3 regions of the Nonomuraea sp. LPB2021202275-12-8 genome follow, and region 2 is predicted to be linked to each of the others. Evidence: riboswitches for the same ligand, from Rfam matches in the RefSeq annotation. Region 2 holds a riboswitch; each other region holds the start of a gene.
The links. Region 2 has a riboswitch for cyclic di-AMP ahead of V5E28_RS01495 (D-alanyl-D-alanine carboxypeptidase family protein). Riboswitches for the same ligand answer to the same signal wherever they lie in the genome.
Positions count from the first base shown of each region.

Region 1: linked by a shared signal. The riboswitch ahead of V5E28_RS15045 (NlpC/P60 family protein) and the one ahead of V5E28_RS01495 (D-alanyl-D-alanine carboxypeptidase family protein) in region 2 are both predicted to bind cyclic di-AMP.
Region 3: linked by a shared signal. The riboswitch ahead of V5E28_RS10015 (hypothetical protein) and the one ahead of V5E28_RS01495 (D-alanyl-D-alanine carboxypeptidase family protein) in region 2 are both predicted to bind cyclic di-AMP.

Region 1 is NZ_JBAHWD010000006.1:397,565-399,756, forward strand. Features, by position in the region: gene V5E28_RS15035 (RDD family protein) at 1-70, opposite strand, end outside; gene V5E28_RS15040 (amino-acid N-acetyltransferase) at 169-726, opposite strand; cyclic di-AMP (ydaO/yuaA leader) riboswitch at 1,010-1,160, shown strand; gene V5E28_RS15045 (NlpC/P60 family protein) at 1,167-2,192, shown strand, end outside.
Region 2 is NZ_JBAHWD010000001.1:310,845-313,036, forward strand. Features, by position in the region: gene V5E28_RS01490 (amidohydrolase family protein) at 1-262, opposite strand, end outside; gene V5E28_RS01495 (D-alanyl-D-alanine carboxypeptidase family protein) at 329-1,255, opposite strand; cyclic di-AMP (ydaO/yuaA leader) riboswitch at 1,267-1,403, opposite strand; gene V5E28_RS01500 (DUF4396 domain-containing protein) at 1,532-2,014, opposite strand; gene V5E28_RS01505 (TetR/AcrR family transcriptional regulator) at 2,115-2,192, shown strand, end outside.
Region 3 is NZ_JBAHWD010000004.1:305,801-307,992, forward strand. Features, by position in the region: gene V5E28_RS10005 (CBS domain-containing protein) at 121-564, opposite strand; gene V5E28_RS10010 (DUF5302 domain-containing protein) at 677-877, shown strand; cyclic di-AMP (ydaO/yuaA leader) riboswitch at 1,043-1,179, shown strand; gene V5E28_RS10015 (hypothetical protein) at 1,366-2,172, shown strand.

The DNA of each region.
Region 1 (2,192 bases), on a different contig from region 2:
ATTCAGGATTCCCGTGCGGCGAGTTCTCGCCGGAGTCGTCCTGAGGATACGGCGGCTGTCCTGTGCTCACCGTGTCACCTCGCTTCGAGTGCGCATGTGGCACGTGTCAGGGCACATGCCTGTCGTGGCCCAACGTATCGACATAGGTATCAACAATCACCTTTCCTGTCAGTCAAGGCCCGCGTCACCCGATGCCAAGTGAAGCAGCATGCGCGTGTTGCCCAGGGTGTTCGGCTTGACGTGCTCCAGGTCCAGAAACTCGGCCACGCCCTCGTCGTAGGAGGCCAGCAGCTCGGCGTAGACCTCGGGGGAGACAGGGGTGCCCTGGATGGAGCGGAATCCATGCCTGGCGAAGAAATCGACCTCAAAAGTCAAGCAGAATACACGGCGCAGTCCCAGCCCTCTAGCGGTCCCGATGAGAGCCGAGACGATCCGGTGCCCGATTCCCAGCCCTCGGACATCGGGGTGCACGGCCACGGTGCGGATCTCGGCCAGGTCCTCCCAGAGCACGTGCAGGGCGCCGCAGCCGACGACCTCTCCCGCGCGCTCGGCGACCCAGAACTCCTGCACGTCCTCGTACAGGGTGACCGTGGCCTTCTCCAGGAGCCGCGGGCCGGCGCCGGCATAGGTGTCGACCAGAAGCCTGATGATCCGGACGTCCGGAGTTCTGGCACGCCGGACGAGGATCTCGGTCTCGGGGACGGTGAGTTCGGCGACCTGCTCCATGGCCATCCAGGGTACAGACCTCATTACGGCTCAGCCCTAACTCTCGCCTCTCCCCCATCCTGTGACATGTCGTGGTCGTACGAGCACGCTAGGGATTGTACGAATCCTACAGCTCCACCTCCGGTGAACTCAGGCCAAAGGGGACAAAAAGTGTTTTCTGTACGGGGCGTCACGAGATCACCTTGTGACCCTTCAGTTGTGAAACCTCTACAGACTCGGCAGTTCCGGTTGAGCAGGAACCAGGAGTGCATTAGTGTCCAGCGACGATGTCCCGCGCGATTCTCGTGCGGACGCGCCCAATCCCCGAAGGGGAACCGGGGACCCGCCGGCGGCGCCCGCACCGCGTCGCCAGGGGTGAATCCGAGCCTCGGCTCGGTAGGGCTGCTCCGGCCCGAACCCGTCAGCTAACCCGGTAGGCGTCGATGGAAGGAGCTTGGTTGGTGAAGCGCACGCGTGACCGCAGAGGGAGCGCGGCGGGCAGGCATGCCCGCCCCGCGGAACGGCCCGGCCGTTCCCGCCGGTTAGGCGTCGTCGGCGTGACGGTCGCCGCGCTGCTCCTGGCCCTCCCCCTCGGTTCCGCCTCCGCCGACCCCGAGCCCTCCCTCAAGGAACTCTCCAAGCAGGTCGAGGCGATGCACGTCGAGATCGAGACGCTGACCGAGGACTACAACGGGCAGCGGGAGAAGCTGAAGACGGCCAAGAAGGCCGTCGAGAACGCCCAGAAGACGCTGGCCGCCAGCGAGGCCGAGCTGAACGCCAAGCGATCCAAGGCGATGCGCCTGGCCGAGAACGAGTACATCACCGGTGGCCTCAACACCGCCCTCACCTTCACCACCTCCAAGGACCCCGACGGCTTCCTCGACAGGGCCGCGACCACCTACGCGGTCAAGCAGCAGCAGGGCGAGGACGTCATCCAGCTCACCAAGGCCATGGAGACCGCCGAGCGCGCCAGGGCCGGGGCCAAGGCCCGCATCGACGAGGTGACGGAGATCGTCGAGAAGCTCGACACCAAGCGGGACAAGATCGTCAAGCTCGTCACCAAGGTGGAGAGCAACCTCTTCCAGCGCGCGCTCGGCGAAGCCGGCCGCCCCGGCACCCGTGCCGTCCGCGTCAGTCTGCCGATCTCCGGAGCCGGCAAGGCCGCGCAGGCCGCCAGGTGGGCCCTCACCCAGCAGCTCAAGCCCTACATCTGGGGCGCCGAAGGCCCGCGCGGCTACGACTGCTCCGGTCTGGTGATGGCGGCCTATCAGCGCGTGGGGATCTCACTGCCGCACTACACCGGTGACCAGTGGACCGCGGGCAGGCACATCTCCAGGGAGGAGCTTCGCCCCGGCGACCTGGTCTTCTTCTACAACGACCTGCACCACGTGGGCATCTATCTCGGCGGCGGCATGATGGTGCACGCGCCGCAGACAGGTGACGTGGTGCGGATCGCCTCCATCGCCCGGCGCCCCTACGCCGGAGCC
Region 2 (2,192 bases):
TGGACAGCGCGGGGTGGTTCATGCCGGTCGAGGCGTCCACGGTGAAGACCACGGCGGCCAGCCGCCGCTCGCGGTAGTAGGCCGCCACCTCGTCGACGGTGGGGGTGCGGTCGTCGTCCGACCGGAAGTACTTCGCCGACGCCGCCAGCAGCTCGTCGTCCAGCGCGAAGTGCCGGCGGTCATGGTCGGTCTCGATGTGGGTGTGCATGTCGATCGCGATGACCCGGTCCAGATCGATGGCCGGCTCGTAGCGGATGGTCATGCTTGCCCATGCTCCCCGATGGGGACGCGCAGCAGAAGGACCGCGCCGAAGGGGACCGCGCCGCCGTCAGCGCTGCCTGCTGGCCGCCGCCCAGTCGAGGAGCGCCTGAGCGCTCTCGAAGCGGCGGCTGGAGCTCGTCTCCCCGAGGATGACGCCGACCAGCCGGTCGCCGTCACGGTCGGCGGCGAAGGCGAGGGTGTAGCCGGCGGCGCGGGTGTGGCCGGTCTTCACGCCGATGGCGCCCTCCGTGCCGAGCAGGCGGTTGGTGTTCTGCCACGAGTAGGCGCGGTGCTCCGCCGTCTGGGGGACGGAGTGGTAGCGGGTGGAGGTGATCTTCTTGATCGTGGCGTCGTCCAGCGCCGCCTGGGCGAGCCGCACCTGGTCGCGCGCGGTGGAGTAGCCGCCGCCGTAGGTGGGCATCCCGTCGGCGTTGACGTACAGCGTGTCCTTCATGCCGAGCTCGCGCGCGGTGGCGTTCATCTTGTCGACGAACGTGTCGACTCCCGGGCCGTACGTGCGGGCGAGCGCGTGGGCGGCGTCCGCGCCCGACGGCAGCATCAGGGCGTACAGCAGGTCCTTGACGGTGAGCCGGTCCCCGGCACGCAGGTAGGCGATCGAGGCGCCGCCCTTGGAGGCGTAGCGCACATCCGCCGGCGTGACCTCGACCTCGTCCGTCGGCTTGGCCTGCTTCAGCACGGTGTAGGCGGTCATCACCTTGGTGATGCTGGCCACCGGCCTGCGGAGGTCTGCCTGCTTGCTGAACTGGACCTGGCCGGTCGTGGCGTCGACCAGGTAGGCGGCGGGGGCGCGCACCGCCGGGGCGCTCACGGCGGACGGGACGGCGGACGGGACGGCGGGCGAGACGGCGGGCGAGACGGCGGGCACGGACTGGGGGGCGGCCTGTGCGGCGCCGGTGCCGGCGGTCACGGCGCCCGCGGCGAGGGCGGCGCCGACCAAGGCGTGACTCAGGCGGTTGGCGAGGTGCTTGGGCATGAAGGGCTTGCTCCTTGCTTCCATGCCGCCTACCGGGTTAGCTGACGGGTTCGGGCTGGAAAGTGCCCTACGGGCGCGGCGGCGTCCGATTCACCCCAAGAGATTGGGTCCCCGGCTCCGCGAGATGCGGACTAGGCGGCCGCGCGCCGGTCTGCGAGGAGACCTCGGCAGACGCGCGGTCCGGGCAATGAAAAGGCAACGAATGTGTAGACGGTTCGCTGCAGAATGCCCCAAAGATACCAAAACGGGATAAAGAGTGCAAACAGGACAGCAGGCTCAGTGATGGTAGGCGTGGATGACGGCGTGCCCCTTGCCCCTGCCCATGATCCACTTGTTGACCGGGGCGGTGACCAGGAAGGCCACCAGCAGGGAGAAGGCCAGCGCACCCCAGAACAGGGCCGAGGCGAGCCCCGCGTCCATGGCCCCGGGCACGACCAGCATCACGCCGTTGTCCACGATCTCCATCACGAGGATCGACACCGTGTCCGCGGCCAGCGCCAGCCTGATGGCGCGGCGCCAGTCCACCCCGGCCCGCCGCAGCGGGATCAGGGTGAGCAGATAGCCGAAGAAGAACGCCAGCACGACGGCCAGGGCGATGGACGGCACGGTGGCCCACCCCAGGGCCGTGGCGATCACCAGGCCGAGCACCTCCCCGATGGCGCATCCGGTGAGGCAGTGCAGCGTCGCCGAGGCGGCCATGCCCCAGGTCGCCTTCCCCGGCGCATGGTGCTCGCCGTGGCCGCCGTGGTGCTCGGACATCTCCCGCTCCTCCTGTTCGACAGACCCAATATACCCATGCAGGGTATCCGAGGCGAAGAACGCTCTTGACGAATCAAATGAACAATCTTTTAATTCGCATATGGGGCGAATCGCAGGCGTCACCGCCGCCGAGACTCGTGAGCGGCTGCTGCGCGCGGCCGCCGACGCCTTCGCCGCA
Region 3 (2,192 bases), on a different contig from region 2:
GAGTTTCCTGGGATTTATAGACCTTTATCGTACGAAAAGATGATCTGTACTTTATCGGGTGGGTAAAGAGGAGCAGATGGTGCTGCGCCGAGGGCGTGCTCCGGTGCGATGAATGGCCCGCTAGCGGGGCAGCGAATGGCTCATGAGGGCCTGCAGTGTGACGCCGCCGAGGAGCCCGCCTTCGTCCACGACGGCGACCAGGGGGCTGCGGGTGCGGGCCATCAGCGCGGCCAGCTCCAGCAGGGTGGCGTCGCCGTCGGTGATGGGCAGCTCGCGTGGCTGCTCCGGCAGGCTCTCGCGCACGGTCCTCGCGCCGAGCTCCCGCATGAACACGTCGGCATGCCGCTCGTCGACCACCCTGGCCAGTGCGGGGTCGTCCTGGCAGTAGCCGGGGACGGCCAGCCGCAGCACCTGGGTGCCGGGCAGGATCGCGCGCGGCCGGCCCTCGCCGTCCACGATGATCAGGCCGGGCAGGCCCTGCTCGGCGAGCAGCCGGGCGGCCTCGATCGCCGGAGTGTCGAGCGTGACGGTGGGGAAGTCGCTGGCGAGATCGCGTGCGCGCACGGGCCCACCCTAACCGCCGGTCGATCCGGACTCGCCCGGCCGTGATCCCCGGTTTCGCGCTGTAAGGAGCGTCATGCGAAGCTGTGTATGTCCCCAACACCAGGAGGTCCTCATGGCGGAATCACAGGAGCCGGAAGTCAGCGAAACTCCCGAGGACGAGATGAAGCGCAAGTTCCGCGAGGCGCTGGAGCGCAAGCGTAACCAGGCCGCGGACTCGGGCGCGGGTGGCAGGGGCGCCGACGCTTCGAAGATCCATGGAGCACACGGGCCGGCTGCCAGCAAACGATCGTTCAGGCGCAAGAGCGGCGGCTGAATCGGGGGGTTTCGTGGGGGTACGGCATGCCGTACCCCCCTTTTTTCTTGACCTCCTAGGTAGATCTTCGCCCGATTTATGGGATTAGCTTTGCGTTTGTCCGGTTTGGTGTATAGATTGGTTTGCGTTACCAGGCAGTGACCTGGCCCTTCATCAGGAAGGGGCCGCTGCCCGGCGCCGAATCCCGCTTCACGCGGGAACCGGGGACCCAACTTCTGGGGTGAATCCGGCCGTCACGGCCGGTAGGGCATCTCCACGCCCGAACCCGTCAGCTAACCCGGTAGGCGAGATGGAGAGGACAAGCCCGCCCGTGATGTATCACCGCCACGACGTACCCCCGCCCCGCGTCACCTCGTCAGCCGCCAACTGAGCGGCGACTCCCCCTAAGACTTCTTCGCGCTCCGCGTAGCGTCCGTTCGGCCTTTGCCCGGCTACGCCCTTCAAGCGAGCGCGCTTTCCCCGTTACCTAACGAAGGATTCAGTTTTTCATGTCTGCTCGCTTCGGCATGCGTTCCATCACCATGCTCGCCGCCACCGCCGCTGCCGGCGTCCTGACCTTCGGCGCCGGCGCCGCCGCCCACGCCGACGTGGACCAGAACCAGAAGGCCCTGCTCAAGGGCTCGACCACCGCCTCCTACTTCTGGGACGACAGCTCCGGCCGCGCCGGCGACACCGGCCTGCCCGCCAGCGGCAAGCCCATGCAGAAGGGCATGGCCGCCAGCCCGAGCTGGCCGCTGCTGACCGAGGGCTACGTGGTCTACAACGGCAAGAAGATGCCGTTCTTCGTCGGTGACCGCGGCCCCGGCGTCCCCTCCAACAACGGCGTCATGCTGGACCTGGACTCCAAGACCTTCGCCGAGCTGACTGGAGGCAAGTTCAACTCCAGCACGCTGATGGTCGACAACAACGGTGGCAAGGGCCACATCAAGGTCGACTACGTCATCACCAAGTGGGGCAACGGCGTGGGCAAGAAGAACCACCCGGTGGCCTTCTCGACCGGTGCCTGGTCGCGCGTGGACCGCGACCCGGCCAAGCCGCCGCAGATCCTGGCCGAGAAGAAGGCCGGCGCCGACGACGCCAAGGTCGTCGCCGAGGCTCCCTCCGGTTCCGGCGCCTCCGTCAAGACGAGGCCGGCGGCCTTCGGCTCGGCGAACTCCGGTCCGTCGAACACCGCCGCCGCCGCGACCGAGGAGTCCAACGGTGTCTCGGGTGCGGTGCTCGCCGGTGGCCTGATCCTCGCCGGTGGCGGGGCGGTCCTGGGCCGCGAGCGCATCCGCGGGTTCCTGAAGCGCTGACGTGCTTTACGCCACAGGGA